Regions from separate parts of the Lentzea sp. HUAS TT2 genome, predicted to be linked through region 3. Evidence: riboswitches for the same ligand, from Rfam matches in the RefSeq annotation. Region 3 holds a riboswitch; each other region holds the start of a gene.
What was found. Region 3 has a riboswitch for cobalamin ahead of metE (5-methyltetrahydropteroyltriglutamate--homocysteine S-methyltransferase). Riboswitches for the same ligand answer to the same signal wherever they lie in the genome.
Positions count from the first base shown of each region.

Region 1: linked by a shared signal. The riboswitch ahead of ACSHWB_RS29410 (CbtB domain-containing protein) and the one ahead of metE (5-methyltetrahydropteroyltriglutamate--homocysteine S-methyltransferase) in region 3 are both predicted to bind cobalamin.
Region 2: linked by a shared signal. The riboswitch ahead of cobN (cobaltochelatase subunit CobN) and the one ahead of metE (5-methyltetrahydropteroyltriglutamate--homocysteine S-methyltransferase) in region 3 are both predicted to bind cobalamin.

Region 1 covers NZ_CP196667.1:6,026,627-6,036,125, reverse strand. Annotated here, with positions in the region: gene ACSHWB_RS29445 (thioesterase family protein) at 1-367, shown strand, start outside; gene ACSHWB_RS29440 (PaeR7I family type II restriction endonuclease) at 369-1,715, shown strand; gene ACSHWB_RS29435 (phosphoribosyltransferase) at 1,816-2,457, shown strand; gene ACSHWB_RS29430 (antibiotic biosynthesis monooxygenase family protein) at 2,391-2,702, opposite strand; gene hisG (ATP phosphoribosyltransferase) at 2,699-3,559, opposite strand; gene ACSHWB_RS29420 (phosphoribosyl-ATP diphosphatase) at 3,574-3,837, opposite strand; gene ACSHWB_RS29415 ((2Fe-2S)-binding protein) at 3,946-4,596, shown strand; cobalamin riboswitch at 4,645-4,819, shown strand; gene ACSHWB_RS29410 (CbtB domain-containing protein) at 4,853-5,041, shown strand; gene ACSHWB_RS29405 (CbtA family protein) at 5,066-5,824, shown strand; gene ACSHWB_RS29400 (HAD family hydrolase) at 5,821-6,447, opposite strand; gene metH (methionine synthase) at 6,470-9,499, opposite strand, start outside.
Region 2 covers NZ_CP196667.1:297,432-306,930, forward strand. Annotated here, with positions in the region: gene ACSHWB_RS01515 (EF-hand domain-containing protein) at 1-203, shown strand, start outside; gene cobN (cobaltochelatase subunit CobN) at 374-3,937, opposite strand; cobalamin riboswitch at 3,973-4,103, opposite strand; gene ACSHWB_RS01525 (hypothetical protein) at 4,115-5,095, shown strand; gene ACSHWB_RS01530 (precorrin-8X methylmutase) at 5,092-5,712, shown strand; gene ACSHWB_RS01535 (precorrin-2 C(20)-methyltransferase) at 5,709-7,160, shown strand; gene ACSHWB_RS01540 (cobalt-precorrin-6A reductase) at 7,132-7,833, opposite strand; gene cobM (precorrin-4 C(11)-methyltransferase) at 7,830-8,570, opposite strand; gene cbiE (precorrin-6y C5,15-methyltransferase (decarboxylating) subunit CbiE) at 8,567-9,499, opposite strand, start outside.
Region 3 covers NZ_CP196667.1:9,271,770-9,281,268, reverse strand. Annotated here, with positions in the region: gene ACSHWB_RS43780 (AI-2E family transporter) at 1-433, shown strand, start outside; gene msrA (peptide-methionine (S)-S-oxide reductase MsrA) at 456-953, shown strand; gene ACSHWB_RS43770 (MOSC domain-containing protein) at 932-1,432, shown strand; gene ACSHWB_RS43765 (polysaccharide deacetylase family protein) at 1,429-2,148, shown strand; gene ACSHWB_RS43760 (SDR family oxidoreductase) at 2,145-3,017, opposite strand; gene ACSHWB_RS43755 (SDR family oxidoreductase) at 3,017-3,742, opposite strand; gene ACSHWB_RS43750 (TetR/AcrR family transcriptional regulator) at 3,836-4,507, shown strand; gene ACSHWB_RS43745 (NPP1 family protein) at 4,508-5,257, opposite strand; gene metE (5-methyltetrahydropteroyltriglutamate--homocysteine S-methyltransferase) at 5,412-7,637, opposite strand; cobalamin riboswitch at 7,746-7,950, opposite strand; gene ACSHWB_RS43735 (TetR/AcrR family transcriptional regulator) at 7,949-8,509, opposite strand; gene ACSHWB_RS43730 (enoyl-CoA hydratase/isomerase family protein) at 8,586-9,326, shown strand; gene ACSHWB_RS43725 (AMP-binding protein) at 9,319-9,499, shown strand, end outside.

The DNA.
Region 1 (9,499 bases), 3.2 Mb from region 3:
CGGCTACCTGGCCGCCGTCGAGTGGCTTTCCGTGTCGGGCGGCATCTTCACGCCGGGCGATGCCCAGGTGTGGGCCCGGCCGCGCGTGGCCGTGGTCGAGGGTTCCGAGCCGTCACCGGAGGAGCGGCTGTTCGCCGTCGTCGACTCGGCCAGCGGCGTCTCGTCCCGTGTGGACATTCGCAAGTGGTACGCCATCAACACCGACCTGACCGTGCACCTGCACCGGCGCCCTGTCGGCGAGTGGGTGGGGATGGACGCGCGGACGACCATCGGGCCGGACGGGGTCGGGCTCGCCACCAGCGTGGTGCACGACGTGGAGGGGCCGGTGGGGACGACGGCGCAGGCGTTGTTCGTGCGCGAGCGCTGACGTGGAGAACCCTGTGCACGACACCCATCCCGCCGCCCAGGCCCTCACCGCGATGGCGCGACCCAGCACCGAGGCCGGCAGCCGCGGGGTGCTTCTCGGCTCACGGGCGAGATCGATGGACGACGCCCTGATCGAAGCCTTGCGAACCGAGCTGATCGCCAAGGGAGTACCGGAAGGCGCGATCCGCAAGTCCGGTTTCGTCGCCCTCGCCGGTGCCTACAACGACCGCCCGCGGCAATGGGATCTGGTGGTGATGGAGGGGGACCAGCTGGTCGCCGCCATCGAGTTCAAGTGGCAGTTCGGTCCGAGCATCGGCAACAACATCGGTAACCGGATGTCGGAGGCCGTTGCCCTGGCCGTTGACTTCGGCCGGGCGCACAACTCCTCGGAACAGAGCGCGTTCCGGCCCTTTCTGGGTTTTGTGTTCACCCTTGAGAAGACGCCGGGGGCGACCGCGCCTCTTCGGTCCGCTCAGGGCGCGACGTACGTCGACCGCTATCGCGACTTCTTCCGTCGTCTGCGGGACGACCAGATGTACGACGCCATCAGCTACATGACCTTCACCGGTGAATCCGAGATCGCGGTCGCGGAGCCGGACCCGACGATGGGGTTCGAAGGGCTGGCGCAGTCCGTCGCGGACCACGTCACCGCGTTCCGGAGACTGCGGGAGCACCACGACCCGGTGTCCGCGAGCGTCGCGCTGCGGCTCTCCACGCACAACAACCTCAGCGGTGTGCTGCTCGCGCTGCACGACATTGATTCGGGTCACGCCGCTGTGGAGGAGGTGACCGACGAGATCGGTCTCAAACGCCGGCGCGCCCTGCTGGATCGCCTGCGGAAGATCGTGGCCGACCCGGACGCGTCCGAAGCCGCGGTCAAGGAGATGATCGGACGGCACTACTGGCTGTTCGGCGGCCAGTACCAGGGCTTCCTGCCCGTCGAGCGGCAGGAGATCCGGCTGGTCTGCTCCGACCGCAGCGTCCACGTCGTCGAACTGAGCAGACCGGGAGCCGAGCTCGTCACGCTGCACGGCGACCAGCTGATCCTGTCGATGGCAGTGCACGAGGCGGTCAGCCGGTGCATGAACCACATCAGGACGCTCGACCTGACCGGCGCGGCGATGGAGGCGGTGCAGCGCGACGAGCCCGGTGCGGGCGTCGACTACCTCCGGGCGAAGGCGACGGTCGTGATCGGCGATCCCGCCCACGTCCGCATCGACGGCGTGACCGCCGGCATGGTCGAGCGGACGATCCGCTCCTACAACGCCCACCTGAGCCGCGTCCAGATCCTGACCTACGCCGACCTCATCGACAGCGCCGAGCGAGCGCTCCGCTTCACCGAGGACTGAGCGCCGCCACACCACAGGCCGCCACAGGAGTCATCTCGACGACCACCGACGTCGTCGGCCTGTTCGACCGAGCGGATGAGGGCGTAGCGTCGGTGAGACTGTGAAGAGGTTCGCGAACCGTCAGGAAGCGGGCCGCGCCCTCGCCGCGCGACTCGCCGACCTCCCGTGGCACGACCCGCTGATCCTGGGCCTGCCGAGAGGCGGCGTCCCGGTGGCCAAGGAGATCGCCCAGCACCTCAACGCCGAACTAGACGTGGTCGTCGCGCGCAAGATCGGTGCCCCGGGCCATCCCGAGTACGGCGTCGGCGCCGTCACCGCGGACAGCGAGCCCATCTACGACCCGGGAGTGCTCCGAGCCCTGAACCTCACTGAGGAACAGCTGGGCCACACCTGCGACGAGGAACGAGAAGAAGCCAGAAGGCGCACCGCCCTCTATCGCGGCGACAAGGCGCTCACCATCAAGGACCGCGATGTGATCCTGGTGGACGACGGCCTGGCCACCGGGGTCACCGCCAGAGCGGCGCTCCACTGGATCACCCAGCGCGAGCCGAAGAGCGTCACTCTAGCCGTGCCGGTGGCCGCCAGGGAGTCGCTCAGGACCTTCACGGCGCCGGTGATCGCGATCCTCACGCCGAAGCGCTTCGGCGCGGTCAGCCGCTGGTACGAGAGCTTCGATCAGACCACGGACGACGAGGTGCTCAGCGCGCTCTCGAAGTGCGACACCACCGGGAACGGCGAGTAGAAGCGGTGCAGCAGAGCTGACCACTGCGCGTAGGTGGGTCCCTGCCGGAAGCCGACGGTGTGCGCCTCGACCGAGTCCCAGCGCACGAGCAGCAGGTAGCGCGACGGGGTGTCGAGGCACCGCAGCAGTTCGAGGCCGCGGAAGCCCGGCGAGGCGGAGATCAGCTCCCGCGCCTCGCCGAACGCCCACTCGAACTCCTCGGCGGATCCTGGCAGCACGTCCAGCAGGGCGTGCTCGGTGATCACAGCCTGCAGAACCTGATGTCCGAGGCCAGCACGGCCTTGGCACCGATGGCGGCCAGCTCGTCCATCACCTTGTTCGCCTCCTTGCGCGACACCATCGCCCGCACGGCCGCCCAGTCGGGGTTGGCCAGCGGCGCGACGGTCGGTGACTCCAGGCCCGGGGTCAGGGCGATGGCGTCCTCGAGGATCGAACGCGGGCAGTCGTAGTCGAGCATCAGGTACTGCTGCGCGAACACGACGCCCTGGATGCGGGCCGTCAGCTGCTTCTTGGCGGCGGAGAGCTCCGAGCCGTTGCGGTGGATCAGGACCGCCTCGGACTCGCAGATCGGGTCGCCGAACGGCACCAGGTCGTGCTGCCGAAGGGTGCGGCCGGAGCCCACCACGTCGGCGATCAGGTCGGCCACGCCCAGCTGGATCGAGATCTCCACGGCGCCGTCGAGACGGATCACCTTGGCGGTGATGCCGCGGGCCTTGAGGTCGCGGCCCACGAGCTTCGGGTACGCGGTGGCGAGGCGCTTGCCCTCGAGGTCGGAGACCTTCCAGTCGGTGCCGCGAGGGCCCGCGTAGCGGAAGGTCGACGAGCCGAAGCCCAGCGCCAGCAGCTCCTCGACGGAGTTGCCGTTGTCGTCGGCGCCCGAGTCGGCGGCCAGGTCGCGGCCGGTGATGCCGAGGTCCAGGTCACCGGACGCCACGTAGATCGCGATGTCCTTGGGGCGCAGGAAGAAGAACTCGACGTCGTTGTTGTTGTCGAGCACGGTCAGGTCGCGCGGCTCGTGCCGCTGCCGGTAGCCGGCCTCGGTGAGCATGGCGGAGGCGCGTTCGGCGAGCGCGCCCTTGTTCGGGACTGCAACGCGCAGCATGTGGAAGTCTTCCGTCAGAGGTACTTGTAGACGTCTTCGAGGGTGAGCCCACGGCCCAGCATGAGCACCTGGAGGCGGTAGAGCAGCTGCGAGATCTCTTCGGAGAGCTTCTCGTCGGACTCGTACTCGGCGGCGATCCAGACCTCGCCCGCCTCCTCCAGGACCTTCTTGCCCTGCGCATGGACCCCGGCCTCGAGCGCGGCGACGGTGCCGGAACCTGCCGGCTTGGTGGCGGCTCGTTCGGTCAGTTCAGCGAACAGGGAATCGAAGGTCTTCACGGCATGACATCCTCCCATCCCGGCGACCCCCGTCCACACCGCGGTCGCATCTGTCCCAGGTCTTGGACGTGATCTGTCCTGCATGGACACCCAGTAGCGTGAACTTCCGTGTCTGAGTTCGCCGAGGTACTCGAAGCCCTCCGCCGGGTGCGCGGAATCAACCCGTTCTTCGCGCTCGACGTCGGCCGCCCCGACGATTCCTGGCTGCCGGGAACCGCGTTGCTGGAAGGTCCGGCGCTCAAGAACACGATCGACGCCATCGCGAACCGGTACAAAGCGGAGGAACCACGCGTCGCGGCCAGCCTGTTCTTCCTGAGCTACACGGCCCGGCTGCTCAGCCCTCTCACGGCCGCGGACCTCCCGATCGACGTCCGCCCGGAGAACCTCTGGTGGCAGCACCACCCCACCAACGGCCTGAGCGTCCGCATCGACCAGCCACGACTGGGCCCGAGTGCCGCCGAGGCGCTCGAACCGGTGGTGGAGGCGATCCAGGGGGTCACCCCGGTGGCGCGCGGACTGCTGTGGGGCAACGCGATGTCGAACGTCGCGGGCGCCCTCAAAATGGTTGTCCGCGCACGCATGCTCACCGCCGAGGAAGCGGAAGAACGCGGCGAACGGCTCATGAGCGCACCGCCGTTCGAACTGGCGGGTGAATTCCTGAGTTTTCCCGGCGAGGTCACGTTCCGGCGTCGGTCGTGTTGTCTCTACTACCGCGTCGCCGCAGGTGGGAAGTGTGGTGACTGTCCACTCGTGAAGTGAGGAACGCAACAACTCTTATGGCCGGTTGTGCTTAACGGGCCATTCAACTTACGGTGCACGCGCCGCAGTGACGGGAAGCCGGTGCAAATCCGGCGCGGTCCTCGCCACTGTGACCGGGAAGCGATCCCCGCCGAGCACGTCACTGGTCCCCGCCGGGACTGGGAAGACGCGGGGGCAGCGTTGATCCGGGAGTCAGGAGACCGGCTGCGGCGCCGCAAGGAGAGTTGACCTTCCACGAGGTATGGAGGAGCCCGTCATGACGAGCCCCGCAGCAAGCCTGTCCGCCGTCCGCGTGCCCAAATGGGCCTTCGCCGTCTCAGTGCTCGGCCTGATCGTCACCTACCTGGTCCTGCAGGAGAACGGCCTCGCGCTCGGCGCGGGTTCCGAGTTGCTGCACGAGTTCTTCCACGACGGGCGCCACGCGCTCGGCGTCCCCTGCCACTGATCCCCGATCCCAGGCAGGGAAGGCATGACGACGACGTACAAGTCCCTTGCGCTGCGCGGAATCGCGGCCGGCGGTATCGCCGGTGTCGCCTCCGCGCTCGTGCAGCTCCTGGTGACCGAGATCCCGATTCGCGCCGCGCTCGCGGTCGAAGAAGCTCGGGCACCTGCCGGTGAAGAGGCCGGCCACACGCACGGCGGCGAGGAAGAGCTGGTCAGCCGGGGCGCCCAGATCGTGGGCGGCATGCTCGGCGTGGTGATCGTCGGCATCGCGGTGGGCCTGGTGTTCGCCACCGCCTACGCGCTGTCGAAGCGCTGGTTCACCGGCAGCACGCCCTTCAGCCGCAGTCTCGCGTTCGGTGCCGCGGTGTTCGGTGCCGTGGCGCTGCTGCCGTGGCTCAAGTACCCGGCCAACCCGCCCGCCGTGGGCGACCCGGAGACGGTGAACTACCGGACCGCGCTCTACCTCGGTGTGGTGGTGGCCGGTCTGGTGATCGTGTGGGCCGCGAGCTGGCTCGCCGAGCAGCTGCGCGCGCAGTCGCAGCCGGTGCGGACCACGGCCGTGCTGCTCGCGGTGGCCGCGGCCGCCGCGGTGGTGCTGCTGGCGTTCCCCGCGCCGCCGGACACGATCCCCGCGGACATGCCGGTGAACGTGCTGTGGCAGTTCCGCCTCAGCTCGCTCGCCCAGCTCGCCACGCTCTACGTCGGCATCGGCGTGGTGTTCGGCCTGCTGATCGACCCGGCCACGCGCACGGCGAAGGCACGCGTGACCGAGGCCTCGGTCTAAAGCACCTTCAGCACGTCCAGGTCGACGCCGACGAGGGAGTCGCGGAACACCCGCCGCTCCCCCGTCGGCACTTCCACGTCACACGGCACGACCAGCACGGTGCACCCAGCGGCCACAGCGGCCGCGACACCGGTCGGCGAGTCCTCGATCGCCACGCACCGCGCAGGGTCGACGCCCAGCGACCGCGCGGCCTTCAGGTACGGCTCGGGCAGCGGCTTGTTCAGCCCGTCCACCTCGTCGCCGCACACGGTGACGTCGAACAGGTCCCGCCCGATCGTGTCCAGCGCGACCTCGGTCAGCGAGCGCTCGGTCGACGTCACGAGAGCCATCGGCACACCCGATTCACGCACGGCACGCAACGCCTCCTGGGCGCCCGGACGCCACGGCAGGCCGGCGCGGAAGACCTCCTCGGTGCGGCGTGAGATCCACGCGGCGCCGTCGGCCATGTCGGCCTCGGTGGGCTCGATGCCCACGTCGGTGAACAGGAGGCGCATCGTGGTGGGCACGTTGCTGCCGACCATGCGCTCCCGGGTCTCCAGCGACAGCACCCCGCCGAGCTTCTCCGCGTACTCGTAGAGCGGGATGTCCCACAGCTTCTCGGAGTCCAGCAGCGTTCCGTCCATGTCCCACAAAACAGCGTGCAGGTCAGACATTGAAGTACTTCGCCTCCGGATGGTGCGCCACGAAGGCGTCGGTGGACTGTTCCGGGTGGAGCTGGAGTTCCTCGGACAGCGAGACCCCGATGCGCGCCGGGTCGAGCAGCTCGGTGATGCGCCTGCGGTCTTCCATCTCGGGGCAGGCGCCGTAGCCGAACGAGTAACGGGCGCCGCGGTAGCCGAGCTTGAAGTACTCCTCGACGGCGGCCGGGTCCTCCGCGGCGACGCTGCCGCCGGTCGGCCACACGAGCTCCTCGCGGACCCGCTTGTGCCAGTACTCGGCCAGCGCCTCGGTGAGCTGGACCCCCAGTCCGTGGACTTCCAGGTACTCACGATACGCGTTCTTGCCGAACAGTTCGTTCGCGTGGTCGGCGATCGGCTGGCCCATCGTCACGAGGTGGAACGCGATGACGTCGGTCTCACCGGACTCGCGGGGACGCCAGAAGTCCGCGAGGCACAGGCGCCGATCCCTTTTCTGGCGCGGAAAAGTGAACCGGAAGCGCTCGGGCGAGTCCGCCGAGGGCTCCTCCAGGATCACGAGATCGTCGCCCTCGGAGACGCACGGGAAGTAGCCGTAGACGACGGCGGCGTGGGCAAGAACACCTTCCATTGCAAGGCGTTCCATCCAGTGACGCAGGCGCGGCCGGCCCTCGGTCTCGACCAGTTCCTCATACGTGGGGCCGCCGCCACGCGCGCCCTTCAAGCCCCACTGGCCCATGAACGTCGCCCGCTCGTCCAGCAGCGCGCTGTAGTCCGCGACCGGAATGCCCTTCACGACCCGGCTGCCCCAGAACGGCGGCGCCGGGATCGGGTTGTCCACGGCCACGTCCGAGCGGCCGGTCACGACTTCCTCTTCCACCGCAACGGCTTTGCGGGCCGCGGCGATGCGCAGCGACCGTTCGCGCCGGGCCTTGCGTTCCGCGGCCTTCGCCCGCATCTCCTCGTCCAGGAGTGGAGCCTCGCCGCGCTTGGCCGCCATGATCGCGTCCATCAGCCGCAGCCCCTCGAAGGCGTCCCGCGCGTAGCGGACGTCGCCGAAGTACATCTCCGTCAGGTCGTTCTCGACGTACGCGCGCGTCAGCGCCGCGCCGCCCAGCAGCACCGGCCACCGCGCGGCCACACCCCGGGAGTTCATCTCCTCGAGGTTCTCCTTCATGATCACGGTCGACTTGACCAGCAGGCCGGACATGCCGATCGCGTCCGCGCGGTGTTCCTCGGCGGCCTCCAGGATGGTGTTGATCGGCTGTTTGATGCCGATGTTCACGATCTCGTAGCCGTTGTTGGACAGGATGATGTCCACGAGGTTCTTGCCGATGTCGTGGACGTCGCCCTTCACGGTGGCGAGCACGATCCGGCCTTTGCCACCGGCAGCGTCGTCCTCGGACCGTTCCATGTGCGGTTCGAGGTGCGCGACGGCGGTCTTCATGACCTCGGCGGACTGCAGCACGAACGGCAGCTGCATCTGGCCGGAGCCGAAGAGCTCGCCGACGGTCTTCATGCCCGCCAGCAACGTGTCGTTGATGATCTGCAACGCCGGCCGCTCGTCCAGGGCGAGGTCCAGGTCGGCTTCCAGACCATTGCGCTCACCGTCGACGATCCGGCGCTGCAACCTCTCGAACAACGGCAGCGCGGCCAGTTCCTGGGCCCGCGTCGCGGAGTTCGACTTCGTGGTGACGCCCTCGAACAGCTCCATGAGCCTCTGCAACGGGTCGTACCCCTCGCGGCGGCGGTCGTAGACCAGGTCCAGCGCCACCGCGCGGTGCTCGTCCGGGATGCGCGCCATCGGCACGATCTTGGACGCGTGCACGATCGCCGTGTCGAGACCCGCCTGCACGCATTCGTGCAGGAACACGGAGTTCAGCACCTGGCGCGCAGCCGGGTTCAGTCCGAAGGAGACGTTCGACAGCCCCAGAGTCGTCTGCACGTCCGGAAAACGGCGCTTGAGCTCGCGGATCGCCTCGATCGTCTCGACGGCGTCGCGGCGGACCTCCTCCTGGCCGGTGGAGATCGGGAACGTCAGGCAGTCGACGATGATGTCGCCGACGCGCATGCCCCAGTTCGCCGTCAGGTCCTCGATCAGCCGGGTGGCGACGCGGACCTTCCACTCGGCCGTGCGGGCCTGGCCCTCCTCGTCGATGCACAGCGCCACGACCGCCGCGCCGTGCTCGGAGACGAGCCGCATGATCTTCTGGAACCGCGAGTCCGGGCCGTCGCCGTCCTCGTAGTTGACCGAGTTGACGGCGCAGCGGCCGCCGAGGCACTCCAGACCGGCCTGCAGCACACCGGGTTCGGTGGAGTCGAGCATGATCGGCAACGTGGACGCGGTAGCCAGCCTGGAGGCCAGCGCGCGCATGTCCGCCTCGCCGTCACGGCCCACGTAGTCGATGCAGAGGTCGATCAGGTGGGCGCCCTCGCGCGTCTGGTCGCGGGCGATCTCGATGCAGTCGTTCCACTTCTCGGCGAGCATCGCCTCGCGGAACGCCTTGGAGCCGTTGGCGTTCGTGCGTTCGCCGATCATCAGTACCGAGGCGTCCTGGGTGAACGGGACGGCCTGGTACAGAGAGGACACTCCCGGCTCAGGACGCGGCCGGCGATCCCCCGGTGCCAGGTCGCGCACCGCCTGCGCCACCTGCCGCAGGTGCTCGGAAGTCGTGCCGCAGCAACCGCCGACGAGCCGCGTGCCGAACTCGCGCACGAACCCGGAGAGCGCCTCTGCGAGCTCCTCCGGCCCCAGCGGGTAGACCGCGCCGTGCGGGCCCAGTTCGGGCAGGCCGGCGTTCGGCATCACCGAGAGCGGGACGCGGGCGTGCTTGGACAACGTGCGCAGGTGCTCGCTCATCTCGGCGGGGCCGGTGGCGCAGTTGAGTCCGATGAGGTCGATGCCCAGCGGCTCCAGCGCGGTCAGCGCGGCGCCGATCTCCGAGCCGAGCAGCATCGTGCCCGTCGTCTCGACGGTCACCTGGGCGATGATCGGGACGTACCGGCCCTCCGCGGTCATCGCGCGCTTGGCGCCGACGAT
Region 2 (9,499 bases), 1.2 Mb from region 3:
ACTACGTCTCCGAGGCGGAGTACCGGCTGATGATCGAGGCCTGGCTGGGCCACGTGGAGGCGACCGACTTCGCCAGGCTGGACCTGGACGGCGACGGCAGGTTGTCGCGCAACGAGTTCACGACGCTGTGGGCCGAGTTCTGGGCCGGCGACAACCCTTCCGCGGCCGGCTCCTACGTGTTCGGACCTGTTCAGGCGGCCTGAACGCGCCCACCGGACGACATCGCCCAGCCCCGACCCCGCTCCGTCACCTCCCCCAACAAAATCCGCCCCATCCGTGTTTCCGAACGGTACGCGGGGACCCCGCGTACCGTCAGAAGGTACGTAGGGGCCCCGCGTGCGACATAAGGTTGGGCCGGACGGGTGAAGATCAGTCAGGCGCCGTCCTCCAGGTCGCCCTCGGTCTCGAGGTAGGCGGCCCGCAGCGCGTCCAAAGTGGACTCCTCGGGGTGCTCCCACATCTTGCGCTCCGCCGCCTCCAGCAGGCGCTCGGCGATGCCGTGCAACGCCCACGGGTTGCTGGTCTGCAGGAACTTCCTGGTCTCCGGGTCGAGCACGTACGACTCGGTCAGCTTCTCGTACATCCAGTCCGCGACGACGCCGGTCGTGGCGTCGTAGCCGAACAGGTACTCGACCGTCGCCTGCAGCTCGAACGCGCCCTTGTAGCCGTGGTTGCGCATCGCCCCGATCCAGCGCGGGTTCACCACGCGGGCGCGGAAGATCCGGGAGGTCTCCTCGGTCAGCGTGCGCGTGCGGACGGCCTCCGGGCGCGTGCTGTCACCGACGTACGCGGCGGGTGCCTTGCCCGTCAACGCCTTCACCATCGTGACCATGCCACCGTGGTACTGGAAGTAGTCGTCCGAGTCGGCGATGTCGTGCTCGCGGGTGTCGATGTTCTTGGCCGCCACCGCGATCCGCCGGTACGCCGACTCCATGTCCGCGCGGGCCGCCACACCGTCGACCCCGCGCCCGTACGCGTAGCCGCCCCACACCGCGTAGACCTCGGCGATGTCGGACGAGTCGCGCCAGTTGCGGCTGTCGATCAACGGCAGCACGCCCGCGCCGTACGCGCCCGGCTTCGAACCGAAGACGCGCAACGTGGCCCGGCGCTGGTCTCCGTGCTCCTCCAGGTCCTTGAGCATGTGCGCCCGCACGAAGTTCTGCTCCGCGGGCTCGTCCAGCGCGGCAACCAGCTGCACCGCATCGTCCAACATGGACACGACGTGCGGGAAGGCGTCCCGGAAGAAGCCGGAGATGCGGATCGTGACGTCGACGCGCGGCCTGTCCAGCTCGTCGAGCGTGATGACCTCCAGCCCCGTCACGCGGCGGGACTGGTCGTCCCACACCGGCCGCACGCCCAGCAGCGAGAACACCTCGGCGATGTCGTCGCCGGCGGTGCGCATCGCGGACGTGCCCCAGACCGACAGGCCGACCGAGGGCGGCCACTCGCCGTCGTTCTCGGCCCGGTAGCGCTCCAGCAGCGAGTCGGCCATCGCCTGACCGGTCTCCCACGCGAGCCGCGACGGGATGGCCTTCGGGTCGACCGAGTAGAAGTTGCGGCCGGTCGGCAGCACGTTCACCAGGCCGCGCAACGGGGAACCGGACGGGCCGGCCGGGATGTAGCCGCCGTCCAGCGCGTGCAGGACGTTCGTCATCTCGTCCGTGGTGCGCGCGAGCCTGGGCACGACCTCGACGGCGGCGAACTCCAGGATCTTCTGCACGTCCTCGGACTCGTGCAGGGTCTTGGCCACCTCCCGGTCCCAGCCCGCGTCCTCCATGGCCTGAACGAGTCCGCGCGCGATCTCCTCGATCGCGTCGACGTCCTCGCGACCCGTGGTCGTGAGGCCGAGCGCCTCGCGCAGACCGGGCAGCGCGGCGACCTGACCGCCCCACATCTGCCGTGCCTGCAACATGGCGAGCACGAGGTTGACGCGGACGCTCCCGGTCGGCGCCTCGCCCAGGACGTGCAGGCCGTCGCGGATCTGAACGTCCTTGACCTCGCAGAGCCAGCCGTCGACGTGCAGGATGAACTCGTCGAACTCCGCGTCGTGCGGCCGGTCCTCCAGGCCTAGGTCGTGGTCGAGCTTGGCTGCCTGGATCAGCGTCCAGATCTGCGCGCGGATCGCCGGCACCTTCGCCGGGTCCATCGCGGAGATGTTGCCGTATTCGTCGAGCAACTGCTCCAGGCGCGCGATGTCGCCGTAGCTGTCGGCGCGGGCCATCGGCGGCACGAGGTGGTCGACCAGCGTGGCGTGCGCACGGCGCTTGGCCTGGGTGCCCTCGCCCGGGTCGTTGACGAGGAACGGGTACACCAGCGGCAGATCGCCGAGCGCCGCGTCCGTGCCGCAGGATGCCGACATGCCGACGGTCTTGCCGGGCAACCACTCCAGGTTGCCGTGCTTGCCGACGTGCACGACCGCGTCCGCGCCGAAGTTCGACTCGATCCACCGGTACGCCGCGAGGTAGTGGTGCGACGGCGGCAGGTCCGGGTCGTGGTAGATCGCGATCGGGTTCTCGCCGAACCCGCGCGGCGGCTGCACGATCACGACGACGTTGTTGGACCGCAACGCGGCCAGCACGATCTCGCCGTCCTTGGACTTGGAGTGGTCGACGAAGAGCGTGCCGGGCGCCTCGCCCCAGTGCTCCTGCATCGACTCGCGGAATTCCTCGGGCAGCGTCTCGTAGAACTCCCGGTAGTCCGCGGCCGCGATGCGCACGGGGTTGCTCTCGAACTGCTCCTGCGTCAGCCAGTCGGCGTCCTGGCCACCGGCCGCGATCAACGCGTGGATCAACGCGTCGCCGTCCAGTTCCTGCACACCCGGCAGCGCGTCGCCGATGTCGTACCCGTGCTCCTGCATGGCCTTCAGCAGCCGCACGGTCGACGCCGGCGTGTCCAGGCCGACCGCGTTGCCGATGCGGGAGTGCTTGGTCGGGTACGCCGACAGCATGACCGCGATCTTGCGCTCCGCGACCGGGATGTGCCGCAACCTGCCGTGCCGGACCGCGATGCCCGCGACGCGCAGCGCCCGTTCGGGGTCGGCGACGTAGACGGTGAGGCCGTCCTCGTCGATCTCCTTGAAGGAGAACGGGACCGTGATGATACGGCCGTCGAACTCCGGGATCGCGACCTGGGTCGCGGTGTCCAAAGGAGACAGTCCGTCGTCGTTCTCGTCCCACGACGCGCGGCTCGACGTGAGGCACAACCCTTGCAGGATCGGCACGTCGAGCGCGGCCAGCGCACCGACGTCCCACGCGTCGTCGTCGCCACCCGCCGAAGCCTTCGCGGGGTTCGTGCCACCGGCGGCGAGCACCGTCACGACGAGCGCGTCGGCCTGGCGCAGCGTGTCGAGCAGCTCGGGCTCGGCGGTGCGCAGCGAGGAGCAGTAGACCGGCAGTGGCTTGCCGCCCTTGGCCTCGATCGCGTCGCACAGGGCGTGGACGAACGCCGTGTTCCCGGCCACGTGGTGGGCGCGGTAGTAGAGGACCGCGACCGTCGGACCTTCTGGAGCGGTCTCGCGTTCCAGCACACCCCAGGTGGGGGTGGCCGTGGGGGCCTCGAAGCCGTGGCCGGTCAGCAGCACGGTGTCGGAGAGGAACTTGTGCAGCTCGGTGAGGTTCGCCGGACCGCCGTGCGCGAGGTAGAGGTGCGCCTCCGCGCAGACCCCGCCGGGCACCGTCGACAGCTCCATCAGCGCCGCGTCCGGCTGCTGCTCACCACCGAGCACCACCACCGGCAGCCCGCTGGCCAGCAGCCAGTCGAGCCCTTCCTCCCACATCCGGCGCCCACCGAGGATGCGCACGAGCACGAGGCTGACGTCCTGCATCAACGCGGGCAGGTCGTCGGTCGTCAGTCGCGCCGGGTTGCCGAGCCGGTACTCGGCTCCGCTCGCACGCGCCGACAGCAGGTCGGTGTCGGAGGTCGACAGCAGCAGGATCACGCAGGCTCCATCCCTCGTGGGGTCCTCGCCCCAAAGTGCGGGTGACTCGGAAGCGGAGTTCCTGACTCCCAGCGGTGTTCGCTGGTCACAGTGGCGGGACCGCGCCGGATTCGCACCGGCTTCCTCCTGCGCTTCGTCGTTCGGGCTCACCCTAACCGGCGGGTTACAGTCCGACCTATGCGTAGTCACCCGGACGCCTGCCCCGGCGCCGTCGAGCTGCACGCCGCGGCCGACGGCGGGCTGGCGCGCATCCGGGTGCCGGGCGGCACTCTTTCCGCTGCTCAGTGGGATGTGGTGCGGACGGCCGCGGCTGAGCTGGGGAACGGTTCGGTGGAGCTGACCTCGCGGGCGAACCTCCAGATCAGGGGGCTCGCGGACGGGGTGGAGCTGGGGGCGCGGCTGGCCGCGGCCGGGCTGTTGCCGTCGGCGTCGCACGAGCGGATCCGCAACATCATCGCGGCGCCGCTGGAGGACAACCAGGCGCTGGTCGACGAGATCGACGCGGCTCTGTGCGCGGACCCTCTGCTGGCCTCGCTGCCAGGGCGTTTCCTGGTGACGGTGGGTGCTTCGGTGAGTGGGCTGGGCGGCGACTTCGGGCTGGTCAGCGACGTTCTGCTGCTCGCAGGCCGCGACACCGGCATCCGCGTCGCCGACCCCGTCTCCGCCGTCCTCACCGCCGCCCGCCTCTTCCAGCAGCTCCGCGGCCCGGCCTGGCGCCTGTCCGAAGTGGACGACGGTGTGCGAAAGATCACCGCTCACTTCGGCGCCACCGACGCCCCGCGCCTCACCCCGGTTGTGACTCCTGTCGCACCTTCACCTTTGACGCCAGGGGTCCCGCTCGGCCGCCTCGACGCCCACCAGCTCCCCGGCGTGCCCCTCCGCCTGACCCCGTGGCGCAGCCTGGTCGTCCCCGCCGGCACCGACACCTCCGGCCTGATCACGGACCCGGAATCCCCCTGGCACGGCGTGAGCGCCTGCACCGGGCGCCCCGGCTGCGCGAAGTCGCTCTCCGACGTGCGGGCCGACGCCCGCGCGTGGCTCGGAACCCCGCACGACCGGCCCGTTCACTGGTCGGGCTGTGCACGCCGCTGCGGCCGTCCCGCCGGCGATGTGATCGAGTTCGTCGCGACCGGCGACGGCTACGAGGAGATCAGGTGACGCAGTACATCAAGGACGGGGCGGAGATCTACCGCCAGTCCTTCGCCACCATTCGCGCGGAGTCGGACCTCACCAGGTTCCCGGCGGACGTCGCGAAAGTCGTCGTCCGCATGATCCACGCGTGCGGCATGACCGACCTGCCCGACGACGTCGCGTTCTCCCCGAACGTCGTGCGCGACGCCAGGGAGGCGTTGCGGGGCGGCGCCCCGATCCTGTGCGACGCCAACATGGTCGCGTCCGGCGTGACCCGCCGCCGTCTGCCGAAGGACAACGAAGTCCTTTGCTACCTGCAGGATCCGCGCACGCCGTCACGAGCGCAGGAGATCGGCAACACGCGCAGTGCCGCCGCACTCGAACTGCTCGCTGACCGCTTCGACGGCGCGGTGATCGCGATCGGCAACGCCCCCACCGCGTTGTTCCACCTCCTCGACCTGATCGCCGCCGGAGCCCCGCGGCCCGCGGCGGTCCTGGGCATCCCGGTCGGGTTCATCGGGGCGGCGGAGTCCAAGGAAGCTTTGTCCGCAACGGATCTGGAGCACCTCGTGGTGCGCGGCCGGCGCGGCGGCAGTGCCATGACGGCGGCGGCCATCAACGCGATCGCGAGCGAGGAAGAATGACGGGCAAGCTCTACGGCGTCGGCCTGGGTCCTGGCGACCCGGAACTCGTGACGGTCAAGGCCGCGCGACTCATCAACGAAGCCGACGTGGTGGCGTTCCACAGCGCCCGGCACGGCAGGTCGGTCGCCAAGACCATTGCGGCACCTTACTTCCGTGAAGATCAGATCATGGAACAGCTCGTCTACCCGGTCACCACCGAGGACACGGACGACTACCAGGGCGAGATCGACGCGTTCTACGAGGAGGCCGCCGCCACGCTGGCCGCGCACCTCGACGCCGGTCGTGACGTCGTCGTGCTCGCGGCGGGCGACCCGTTCTTCTACGGCTCGTACATGCACATGCACAAACGCCTCGCCGACCGTTACGAGTGGGAGGTGGTCCCCGGCGTGACGTCCGTGAGCGGGGCCAGTGCCGTCCTCGGCACGCCGCTCGTGGAACGCGACGAGGTGCTCACGATCCTGCCCGGCACGCTGCCGCCCGCCGAGCTCGCGTCCAGGCTCGCCGACACCGACTGCGCCGCGATCCTCAAGCTGGGCCGCACTTTCGGCAACGTCCGCGAGGCGCTCGAAGCGGCTGGCAGGCTCGACGGCGCCTGGTACGTGGAGCGCGCCACGACGAGCCGGCAGAAGATGGCGCCGCTGGCCGACGTCGACCCCGAGACCGTCCCGTACTTCTCGATCGCCGTGCTGCCGAGCCAGTCCAGGCCCGCCAAGCCGAAGGGTGAGGTCGTCGTTGTCGGCCTCGGCCCCGGCGCCCGCGCGTGGCTCACCCCGGAGGCCCGCCAGGAGCTGGAGGCCGCCGACGAACTGGTCGGCTACAGCACCTACCTCGACCGGGTTCCCGAACGCCCCGGCCAGAAGCGGCACTCCTCGCACAACCAGGTCGAGTCCGAACGCGCCGCCTTCGCGCTGGACCTGGCGCGCAAGGGTGCGCGGGTCGCGGTCGTGTCGTCGGGCGACCCCGGCGTCTTCGCGATGGCCACCGCGGTGCTGGAGGTCGCGGCGGAGACCCAGGACGTGCCGGTGCGCGTCATCCCCGGCGTGACGGCCGCGAACGCCGTGGCGGCCAAGGCGGGCGCTCCGCTCGGGCACGACTACGCGGTGATCTCCCTGAGCGACCGGCTCAAGCCGTGGGACGTCATCGCCGAACGCCTCGAAGCCACTGCCAAGGCCGACCTGGTCATCGCGATCTACAACCCGGCGTCCAAGGCCCGCACGCACCAGGTGGCGGACATGCGCGACCTGCTGCTCCGCCACCGCGCCCCGGAGACGCCGATCGTCGTCGGACGCGACGTCGGTGGCCCGGAGGAGGAGATCCGCGTCCTCACGCTCGGCGCGCTCGACCCGGCCACGATCGACATGCGCTGCCTGCTGATCATCGGCTCGTCGCAGACGATCGTGACGCCCCAGGGCGTCGTCTTCACGCCCCGGCGGTACCCAACCAGCTGACGGCAGCATCGACGTCGGCCACCGTTTCCGCTGGTGGGAGCGGTGGCCGACGCACGATCACGACGGGCACGCCCCGCTGCCGCGCGGCTTCGAGCTTGGCCGACGTCATCGCGCCGCCGCTGTCCTTGGTGACGAGGACGTCGATCTCGCGCGACCGCATCAGCTCCAGCTCACCGTCCACAGTGAACGGTCCGCGCGACAGCAGCACCTCGATCCGTTGCGGCATCGGGGGTTCCGGCGGCTCGACCATCCGCGCCAGGAACCACTGCGGGCACGCGGCGAACTCGGCCAGATCCTGCCGTCCGGTCGTCAGGAAGACGCGCGTCCCGGGAAGATCGCGCGCGGCCTCGGCGACGCTGTCCACCCAGCGCCATCCGGGCTGCGGCGTGAACCCAGGCCGCCGGAGGATCAGAAACGGCACACCGACCCGTTCGCAAGCCTCGAAAGCGTTCGACGTGATCCGCCGGGCGAACGGGTGCGTCGCATCGACCACGGCGTGGACATCGTTGGCGCGCAACCACTGCGCCAGACCGTCAACGCCACCGAACCCGCCGATCCGGACCTCGCCGACAGGAAGGGCGGGTTTGCTGACCCGGCCGGCCAGCGAAGAAACAGCAGCCACACGGGAAGCCAGTTCGCGCGCCTCCCCCGTCCCGCCGAGGATCAGGATCATCGAACCCGCGTGGCCGAGTACAGATGGCTGTCCGGGAACTGCGTCGCCCCCAGCACCTGCCCCACGATGATCACCGCGGTCCGCTTGATCCCGGCGGCCTCGACCTGCGCCGCGATGTCGTCCAGCGTCCCGCGCAACACGACCTCGTCCTCACGCGACGCGTAGGCGACGACGGCGACCGGGCAGTCCGGCCCGTAGTTCGGCACCAGCTCGGCGACCACGTCCGAGATCCGCTGCACGGCCAGGTGCAGCACGAGGGTTGCGTGACTGCGACCCAGCGTGTCCAGGTCCTCACCCTCGGGCATCGGCGTGGCGCGCTGCGAGGTCCGCGTCAGGATGACGGTCTGCCCGACCCCCGGCACCGTCAGCTCACGCTGCAACGACGCCGCCGCGGCCGCGAAGGCCGGCACGCCCGGCGTCACGTCATAGGCGATCTCCAACGCGTCCAACCGGCGCATCTGCTCGGCCATCGCGCTGAACACCGCAGGGTCTCCGGAATGCAGCCGGGCCACGTCCAGCCCCTGGTCAGACGCGGCCACGAGCTCGGCGACGATCTCGTCCAGCGTCAGCAGCGCCGTGTCGACCTTGCGCGCGCCCGGCGGACAGAAGTCCAGCAACTCCACGGGAACCAGCGCGCCCGCGTACAGGCACACCGGCGACGACTCGATCAGCGAGCGCCCCCGCACCGTGATCAGGTCCGCCGCACCAGGCCCGGCCCCGATGAAGTGCACGGTCACTTCGTCACGCTCCACGTCGTCACGGGCATGTGCGGCCGCCAGCCGGTGAACTTGCCGACCGACGAGCCGCGGTTCACCGCGATCCGCACCAGGTCCCCGCCGAGCCGCGCGTACCACTGCGCCACCACGGCCTCGGACTCCAGAGTCACCGCGTTGACGACCAAACGACCACCCGCGGCCAAAGCGTCCCAGCAGGCCTGCAGCACGCCGGGCACGGTCACGCCGCCACCGATGAAGATCGCGTCGGGCTTCTCCAGCCCCTCCAACGCGTCCGGCGCCCGTCCGATGTGGACCTCCACACCCGGCACACCCAGAGACGCAGCGTTACCGGCGATTCGCTCTGCGCGTTCGGCCGACTGCTCGACGGCGATCGCACGGCACGTCGGATGCGTGCGCGCCCACTCGATGGCGATCGACCCGGACCCGGCCCCGACGTCCCACAGCAGCTGCCCCGGCAGCGGAGCCAATCTCGACAGCGAAATAGCCCGCACCTCTCGCTTCGTCAGCTGGCCATCGGATTCGTAAACGTCATCAGGCAGTCCGGGAACCCGCGAGAGAGCGCTCCCGCCGTACTCGATCGCGATCACGCACAGCGGGTCCGAGTCCTGCCCGGACCAAGGGTAAACCCGCTCGGCGGCACCACCTAGCTGTTCGAGCACGATGATCGGTCCAGCAAGTGCCGCAACGGTCTCCGGGTCACCACCGAGCACGAGCACGCGCTGTCCCGGCGTCAACACGGGGCGTAGCAGGTCAGCCGATCGGGCCACCAGGGACACGACCTCGACCTCGTTCAACGCCCACCCGAGCCGCGCACAGGCGAGCGACACCGACGACGGATGCGGGATGACCGTCACCCGGTCTCCCAGCAACCGGACCAAAGTGGTGCCGATGCCGTGGAACATCGGGTCGCCGGACGCGAGCACGCACAC
Region 3 (9,499 bases):
CGGCCTGGTGATCCTGGGCGTGCCGCTGGCGGTGCCGCTGGCCGCGCTGACGTTCCTCGGCGGCTTCATCCCGATCATCGGCGCGTTCATCGCCGGTGCGCTGGCCGTGCTGGTCGCCCTGGTGAGCAACGGCCTGACCACGGCCGTCATCATGCTGATCATCGTGATCGTGGTGCAGCAGGTCGAGGGCAACGTGCTGCAGCCCATCCTGCAGTCGCGCAGCCTGCGCCTGCACGCGGCGGTGGTGTTGCTGGTCGTCACCGCGGGCACCTCGCTGTACGGCATCGCGGGCGCGTTCTTCTCGGTCCCGGTTGCCGCCGCGGTGGCTGTTGTGATGCGCTACCTGGGCGAAGTCATCGAGGCTCGCTCCGTAATGGTTACGTCACAACCTGACGGGGATGAACCAGGGGAGACCGAACGTTCTCCTGAGTGACACCGAGAAGAGGAGTGACACTGTGACGGAGAAGGCTGTTCTCGCGGGCGGCTGTTTCTGGGGCATGCAGGACCTGTTCCGCCGCCACCCCGGCGTCGTCTCCACGCGCGTCGGCTACACCGGCGACCCCAGCACGCCGAACGCCACCTACCGCCGCCACGGCAACCACGCCGAGGCCATCGAGATCACGTTCGACCCCTCGCTGCTGAGCTACCGGCAGGTCCTGGAGTTCTTCTTCCAGATCCACGACCCGTCGACCCGCAACCGCCAGGGCAACGACATCGGTGCCGGCTACCGCTCGGCGATCTTCTACACCGACGACACGCAGAAGCAGATCGCGGAGGAGACGATCGCCGCGGTCGACGCCTCCGGCAAGTGGCCGGGCAAGGTCGTCACCGAGGTCACCCAGGAGTCGGACTTCTGGCTGGCCGAGCCCGAGCACCAGGACTACCTGGAGCGCTACCCGAACGGCTACACGTGCCACTACGTGCGGCCGGAGTGGCAGCTCGGCGAGCGTTGATCGAGATCGTCGCGCTGCACGTCTCACCCGTGCACGCTTTCGAGGGCCGTCCGTCGGACGGCCCTCGTCCCGATCCCGGTCCTGTTTCGCGCGACCACGTGGAGGTGCGCGCGGGGCTGGGCATCGTCGGGGACCGGTACTTCAACCATCCCGCGCACCGCAACGCGGCGGTCACGTTCATCTCGGCCGAGTCGCTCGAACCGTGGGCGGTGGACCCGTTGCTGGCGCGCCGGAACGTGGTCGTGCGCGGGTTCGACGTGGACTCGCTGCCTCGTGGGGCCGTGTTCAGCCTGGACAGCGGGGACGGGCCGGTGCGGTTCGAGGTCGGCCGGCCCGCGAACCCGTGTGCCTGGATGGATCAGGTGATCGCTCCGGGCGCCTTCAAGGCCCTGCGGGGGAAGGGCGGGATCCGCTGCGTGCCGCTGGACGACGGGGTGCTGCGGACCGGGAGATCCACCGTGGTCATAGTGGGCGCATGAAGTGGTTGCGCCGCAAGCCAACGATCATCACGGCGGTAAGCCTCACCCTGGTGCTCCTCGTGGCCGCGGCGCTGTGGAACGTCGCCAGCGCCCGAACCTTCCAGTTCTTCGGTGACCTGGTCGACCGGGTCGACACCAACGAGAAGCTGGTGGCCCTGACCTTCGACGACGGCCCCGATCCCCCCGGTACCCAGATCGTCCTGGACCTGCTGAAAGCCGAGAACGTCCCGGCCACGTTCTTCCTGATGGGCCGCGACCTGGAGAAGCACCCCGAACTGGGCCGGCAGATCGCGGACGCCAAGCACGAGATCGGCAACCACACCTACAACCACAAGAGAATGATCGGCGTCCTGCCCAGCACCGTGGCGAAGGAGGTCGAGGACACCGACGCCCAGATCCGCAGGACCGGCTACAGCGGTGACATCCACTTCCGCCCGCCCAACGGCAAGAAGCTCTTCGCCCTGCCGCACTACCTGAAGGAACACGGCCGCACGACGGTCATGTGGGACGTGGAACCGGACTCCGCGGGCACCCCCACCGCGCAGGAGATCACCCAGCAGACGCTGAAAGAAACCAAACCGGGCTCGATCATCCTGCTCCACCCCATGTACGCGGCGCGGGAACAGACCCGGCAGGCACTCAGGCCGATCATCACCGGGCTAAAGGAGCGCGGTTACCGGTTCTTGACGGTGTCCGCGCTCCTCAACAGCCGCTAGATCAGGTCGGCCAGCTCCACCCGCCGCAGGAACTCGCCGCGCACCCGGTCCGCCACCGCGTTCACGACCTCGGCACCGTCGGCGGAGGGGTCGACGTGCACGCGGAACGGGGGCTTCGCGGCACCGACCACGTCCACGATCGCGTCCGCCACGGCACCGGCGTCCGCCCACGACGGCTCCAGCTCGGCGAGGCGCTCGCCCACCTGGTCCATCAGGCCGGGGTAGAACTCCTCGTACTCGGCGGCCCGCGAGGTGTCCGCGGGGGTGCCGGAGTGCGCGAAGTGGTTGGTGCCGTGGGTGAAGGCGCCCGGCACGACGATCGTGGTGTCGATGCCGAACCGCAGCAGCTCGGCACGGTACGAGACCGCCACCGCGTCCATCGCCGCCTTCGCCGCGAAGTACGGGGCCAGGTACGGGGGAGTGCCGCCGCGCGTCGAGCTCGAACCCACCCACACGACGTGACCGGAACGCCGGCCGCGCAGGTGGGGCAGGGCTGCTCGGTTCACGCGCTGGGTGCCCAGGACGTTGACGTCGTACAGGGCCGCGTACTGCTCCGGCGTGAAGGCCTCGGCGGGGCCGGTGACCATGTGGCCCGCGTTGTGGACCACCACGTCCAGGTGCCCTTGCCGAGCGATGATCGACTGAATCGCCGAGTCCGCGGACTCCTGCGACTGCACGTCGAGCTCGACGGCGTGCACAAGAACGTTGTTCGAGACCCCGAACTCCTGCAACTCCGAGACAGCAGCCGAGTTGCGGCCCGCGGTCTCCCGCATTCCCGCGTAGACCGTGTGGCCCGCGAGAGCCAGCCGGCGCACCGCCAGCGCGCCGAAGCCGCTGGACGCTCCCGTGACGACGATGACCTTGCCCATCAGATGATGCCTCCGTTCGCACGAATGGTCTGGCCGTTGATCCAGCGGGCCGGGCCCGCCAGGAAGGAGATGACCTCGGCGATGTCGTCCGCGGCGCCGAGGCGCTCCAGCGGTGGCTGCTTCGCGAGGGTGTCGATGGTCGCCTGGTCCTTGCCGTTGAGGAACAGTTCGGTGGCCGTGGGGCCGGGGGCGACGGTGTTCACGGTGATGTCGCGGCCGCGCAGCTCACGGGCCAGGATCAGGGTCAGCGCCTCGACGCCGCCCTTCGACATGGCGTAGGCCCCGTACTGCGGGAAGCGCAGGCCCACCACGGACGACGAGACGTTGATGATCGCGCCGCCGTCGCGCAGCCGACGTGCGGCCTGCTGGGACACGATGAACGTGCCACGGGCGTTGGTGCGCATGATGCGGTCGAAGACCTCGAGGTCCATGTCCGCGACGGTGCCGAGCGGCATGATGCCCGCCGAGTTCACGACGACGTCCACGCCGCCGTACGTCTCCACGGCCAGTTCGAACGCGGCGCTGACGGCTTCCTCGTCGCCGACGTCCGCCTGTGCGGCGACGGCCTGGCCGCCCTCGGACCTGATCTTCTCCACGGCCTCGTCGGCCGCCGCCTTGTTACCGGCGTACACGATGACGACGGCCGTTCCGTCGGCGGCGAGACGCTCGGCGGCTGCCCGCCCGATGCCCCTCGAACCGCCGGTGACGATCGCAACGCGAGTCATGACAGTGCTCCCAACTGGTGTTTCCGTCGATAACTCAATCAACGTATCACTGATATCGAATCAGTGCTACCATTGATGTGTTATCGTCGTTACATGGACACGAGAGAGCGTCTGGTGAAGGCTGCGGCCGACCTGCTGATCGAAGGCGGCAAGGAAGCGGTCTCGACGCGCGCGGTGGCGTCGGCGGCGGGAGTGCAGGCGCCGACGCTCTACCGGCTGTTTGGAGACAAGGACGGGCTGCTCGACGCCGTGGCGGGGTTCGGCTTCTCCGACTACCTCGCGACCAAGCACGCGATGGGCGCCAGCGACAACCCCGTGGACGACCTGCGCAGGGGGTGGGAGCTGCACATCGGCTTCGGCCTGGCGCGGCCCGCATTCTACCTGCTGATGTACGGCGAGCCGCGCAAGCGTGCGGCGCGGCTGGAGGCGGACGCGATGCTCCGCGAGATCATCAGCCGCATCGCGTCGGCGGGCCGGTTGACGGTCCCCGTCGAGCAGGCGGCGCAGTTCGTGCACGCGGCGGGCATGGGCGTCGTGCTGGCGTTGATCGCGACGCCGGAGGAGGAGCGCGACCTGGGGCTCATCACGTTCTCGCGCGAGCAGGTGATCAGGGCGATCACGACGGACGCCGCACCGGACGAGCCGACGGACATCCCGAGCAGGGCGATCGCGCTGAGGGTGGCACTGGAAGAGGACCCGCCCCTGATGCTGTCTCCAGCGGAACGGGTCCTCCTGGCCGAGTGGCTCAACCGCGTGGCTAAGTGATCACGCGTTCGGGTCGAACGCGATCCCGGCGGGCTTGGCCTGACCGAGGTTGTGGTTGAACGCGCTGTCCTTGATCGCCAGGGACGCGCTGCCGAAGTTCGCGTTCACGAGCTTGTCGCGCACACCGGCGGGGAAGCGGTCCCAGCTGACCAGCGCGGGGTACTGGTAGACCCCGTAGTGGTTCTCCGCCTGCTCGCCCGCACCCGCGAGCCGGAAGCAGTGCGTGCTGGCGCCGTCCTTGTGGTAGATGATCTTCGGGTGGGTGCCTTCCCACTGCACGTTGGCACGCGGGTGGGTCTTGTACTTGCCGTGCTCCGACGTCGAGACGAACTGGGCCACGTCGTTCTGCACCCAGACGACGACGTGCTCGATGTCGTGACGGTGACCGCAGCAGTCCCACAGCGGGACGGCCTGGTCCTTCTCGAAGTACAGGTCGTACAGGTAGGCGCACCAGCCGTTGTTGCACTTGGAGCGGCTGTAGGAGTTGGTGTTGTCCAGGTCGGACCTGTCGTGGCAGTTGCCGTTCAGGGCGCCCGAGTTGTTCAGTCCCGGCGCGATGTCACCGGTCGGCGAGATCGCCGGGGTGGGGTAGCAGCCGTCGCCGTCGTAGTCGAACGCGGGCTGCCACTTGCCGTCGGCCGCCTCGTAGTTGGCGGGGATGGCCCGGGGCGGGTCGGCGAGCGCGACGCCGGGGAACAGTGCCGTGATCAGCAGTGCGCCGGCCAGCGCGGACAGGAGCTTCTTCCTCAACTTCAGGCCTCCGGGATGCAGGGGAGTGAGGCTTGCGAGGCCGAAGGTGGTACATGAACCGCGTTCACGTCTAGGTACTTCGCCAAATCTTTGCCATACCGGGAAATTAACAACCCCGGGACGGAATCGATCACGTCCCGGGGTCGCGCTCTCATCAGCCCAGGCTGGACCTCATGCGACGGGTCGCCGCGACCAGGTTTCGCAACGCGGGCTCCACCTCGGCGTAACCGCGCGTCTTCAACCCGCAGTCGGGGTTGATCCACAAACGTTCACCTGGCACCGCACGCACCGCCTCGGTGATCAGCGCGACGATCTCGTCCTCGCCCGGCACCAGCGGTGAGTGGATGTCGTAGACGCCGGGACCGATGCCGCGCGGGAACTCCAGGCCCTCCAGGATCTCCATCTTGGACCGGGCCGCCTCGATCGTCGTGACGTCCGCGTCGAGGTCGGAGATCGCGCCGATCACCTCGCCGAACTCCGAGTAGCACAGGTGGGTGTGGATCTGGGTGCCCGTCGTCGCGCCCGCGGTGGCGAGCCGGAACGCGCCGACCGACCACTCCAGGTACGCCGGTTGGTCCTTCCGGCGCAACGGAAGCAGCTCGCGCAACGCCGGCTCGTCGACCTGCACCACCCGGATCCCGGCGGCCTCGAGGTCGCGGATCTCGTCGCGCAACGCCAGCGCCACCTGGGCCGCGGTGTCGGCCAGCGGCTGGTCGTCGCGCACGAACGACCACGCGAGGATCGTCACCGGGCCGGTCAGCATGCCCTTGACCGGCTTGGCCGTCAGCGACTGCGCGTAGGTGCTCCACGGCACCGTCATCGGCTTCGGCCGCGACACGTCGCCGTGGATGATCGGCGGCCGGACGCAGCGCGACCCGTACGACTGCACCCACGCGAACTCCGTGCTGGCAAAGCCTTCCAGGTGTTCGGCGAAGTACTGGACCATGTCGTTGCGCTCGGGTTCGCCGTGCACCAGCACGTCCAGGCCGATGTCCTCCTGCAGGTCGATCACGCGGCCGATCTCGTCGCGCATCCGCTGCCCGTACTCGTCCTCGGTGATCTCGCCGTTCCTGACCGCCGCGCGCGCCCTGCGGATGTCGCCGGTCTGCGGGAACGAGCCGATCGTCGTGGTCGCGAGCGGCGGCAGCCCGAGCCGGGCCTGCTGGGCCGCGGCCCGTTCCTCGTACGGCGCGCGGAGGCTGTGCTCCGGCCGCAGCGACGCGATGCGCGCCCGCACGTGGTCGTCCCGGCGCGGGCTGGGCACCTGGCGTTTCGCCTCGTCGGCCCAGGCGCCGTCGGCTCCCTCGCGCAAAGCCTTGCCCAGCACCACGATCTCGCGGACCTTCTGCCGGGCGAACGCCAGCCGCGCCTGCACGTCCGGCTCCAGGTCCTCAGCCTCCAGGTCGTACGGCACGTGCAGCAGCGTGGAGGACGACGACACGACGACCTCGCTCGCGAAGCCCAGCAGTGTCGCGGCCTTCGCCAGCGCGGTGTGCAGGTCGGTGCGCCACACGTTGCGTCCGTCGACCAGGCCGGCGACCAGGATCTTGTCGCGCAACGCGGGGATCGCGACCGACGTGTCCGGTGCGCTCACGAGGTCGATGCCGATCGCCTCGACCTGGGAGGCCGCCAGGATCGGCAGCGCCTCACCGAGATCGCCGTAGTAGCCGGTGACCAGCAGCTTCGGCCGGCCCGGCAGCCCGCTCAGCGTCCGGTACGTGCGGCGCAACGCGTTCAGCTCGGCCGCCGTGCGGTCGGCGGCGAACGCGGGTTCGTCGATCTGCACCCACTCGACGCCCTCGACGCGCAGGCGGCCGAGCAGCTCGACGTAGGCCTCGAGCAGGCGGTCGAGCAACGTCAGCGGGTCGAAGCCCGGGACCGTGCTCTTGGCCAGCAACAGGAACGTCACTGGGCCGAGCAGCACCGGACGGGTCGTGAAACCGCGTTCGAGCGCTTCGCGGTACTCGGCGATCGGCTTGTCACCGGCCAGCCGGAACTCGGTGTCCGGGCCCAGTTCCGGCACCAGGTAGTGGTAGTTCGTGTCGAACCACTTGGTCAGCTCCAGGGCCGCGGCGCCGTCACGGCCGCGTGCCGCCGCGAAGTAGGTGTCCAGTTCGGACAGTCCGAGGTCGCGGAACCGCTGCGGGATCGCGCCGAACAGCTGGGTCGTGTCGAGCACCTGGTCGTAGAACGAGAACGTGTTCGACGGCACGGAGTCCAGTTCGGACAGTTCGGCCCAGGTCTGCGCCCTGAGCTGCTTCGCCGTCTCCCGCAGGGCGGCCTCGTCGATCTTCCCAGTCCAGTACTGCTCGACCGCGCGCTTCAGCTCGCGCTTCGGTCCGATTCGGGGATAACCAAAGACAGTGCTGCCGATGGTCACAAGCTCTCTCCTCGCGAGCGTGCGGAAGCACCGGAGACACGCGAGCAGGACGGCACGCAGCCGCGCCCGTCAGCCCGCCCGAGAGGCTCCGGAGCACCGCGCACCGGGTCGGCGCGCGGACCGGCGGCAGGTCTTCGGACTCGTGGGCGTGTTGCCTGCTCCTACCGGCCGTCGCTTCCCAGATCTGGCAGACCCAGTGCTTCTGACGGCTTTCGTTCCCACTCACCGCTGCGGGGCAGTCCCGGACTCGCACCGGGTTCCCTTTTGCTCCACCCGGAACGAGCCCGGGTGAACCGCTGGCAGCACCGACCCTAGCGGGCCGCGCCGAGCATGCCCAGCGCCATGTCCGCGTACTGGACGGTGAGATCACTCAGGTCGACCGGCCCGGTGGGGGAGTACCAGCGCGAAACCCCGCTGCACATCTCCAGCAATGCGAGCCGCGCCACACCCGGATCGGCCACGGTCAGCTTCCGTGCCTTCACCCCGTCGTCGATGGCCTGCTGCCAGAAGCGTTCGTAGCGGTCGCGCAACGCCACGATCTCCGCGCGCCGCTCACCGGTCAGTGCGCGCATCTCGCCGTCCACGACCGTCGTCTCGCGCGGCTTCTCGGCGTGCGCGCGCACGTGCATCTCGACCAACGCGACGAGGCGGTCCGTCTCGTCGCCGGTGATCAGCTCGGCCTTGCCGATCAGCTCGGTGAGGCTGGTGCGCATGATCTCGGCCAGCAGGTCTTCCTTGGTGCCCATGTAGTGGTAGAGCGTGGCCGACGAGAGGCCGGCGGCCTGGGCGAGGTCGCGGATGCCGGTGCCGTGGAAGCCGCGTTCGGCGAACAACCGCACGGCGGCCTCGCGGACCCGTTCCTCCGTCGTCATCTGCTGCCTCCCTTGACCGGCCGGACGCGCTCACTCTAGCGTCAAGCCCGATCGATCGATCGATCGAAGGGGAGAGATGACCGTCGACTACTCCTGTGCCGAGGGCATCGCCCAGGTGCACCTGAACCGTCCGGAACGGCTCAACGCCGTGGTCCCGGCGCTGGTCGAGGACCTGCTGGCGGCGTTCGCGCGGGCTCGTGAGGACGGGGCGCGGGTGATCGTGCTGGCGGGCCGCGGCAAGGCGTTCTGCGCGGGCCACGACCTCAAGGAGCCGGTGCCGGTCGAGACCGAGAAGCAGACGCGGGCACGGCTGGAGCGCATCCAGGACGTCACCCGCGCGATCCGCGACTTCCCCGGTGTGGTGATCGCGGCGGTCCACGGGTACGCGCTCGGTGCGGGCGCCGAGTTCGCCCTGGGGTGCGACCTCATCGTGACGAGTATCGGAGCGGAGTTCGGGTTTCCCGAGGTCAGCGTTGGTCTCAGCGTCACAGGAGGCATCTCTGGCCTGCTGCCGAAGGTCGTCGGTCCGCACAAGGCGAAGGAATGGCTGCTGCTGGGCGAGCGGATCACCGGTGGCCGGCTGATGCAGCTCGGGGTGGTCTACCGGGAGGTCTACGACCACGAGAAGCACGCGATGAAGCTCGCGAAACGCATCGCTGCCCAGCCGCCGGTGGCCGCGTTGCTGGCGAAACGCGCGGTCGACCAAGGCTGCGGCGCGACGCTTGATCAGGCGCTGGCCACCGAGGTCGACCACGCCGTGATCACCAGCACCTCCGGTGAGGGGGACAAGCCCCGTGAGGAGTTCGGCCGTGGCTGATCTCATCGGAGCACTGCGCACGGCCGTGACGCGGTGGCCGGACAAGATCGCGTGGACGTTCGATCCTGGCGGCTCGTTCACGTTCGCCGAGATCCACGCGTTGTCCGACGGGTACGCGCAGGCGTTGCGGGACAGGGGGATCCGCGCGGGCGACCGGGTCGCGATCATGCTGC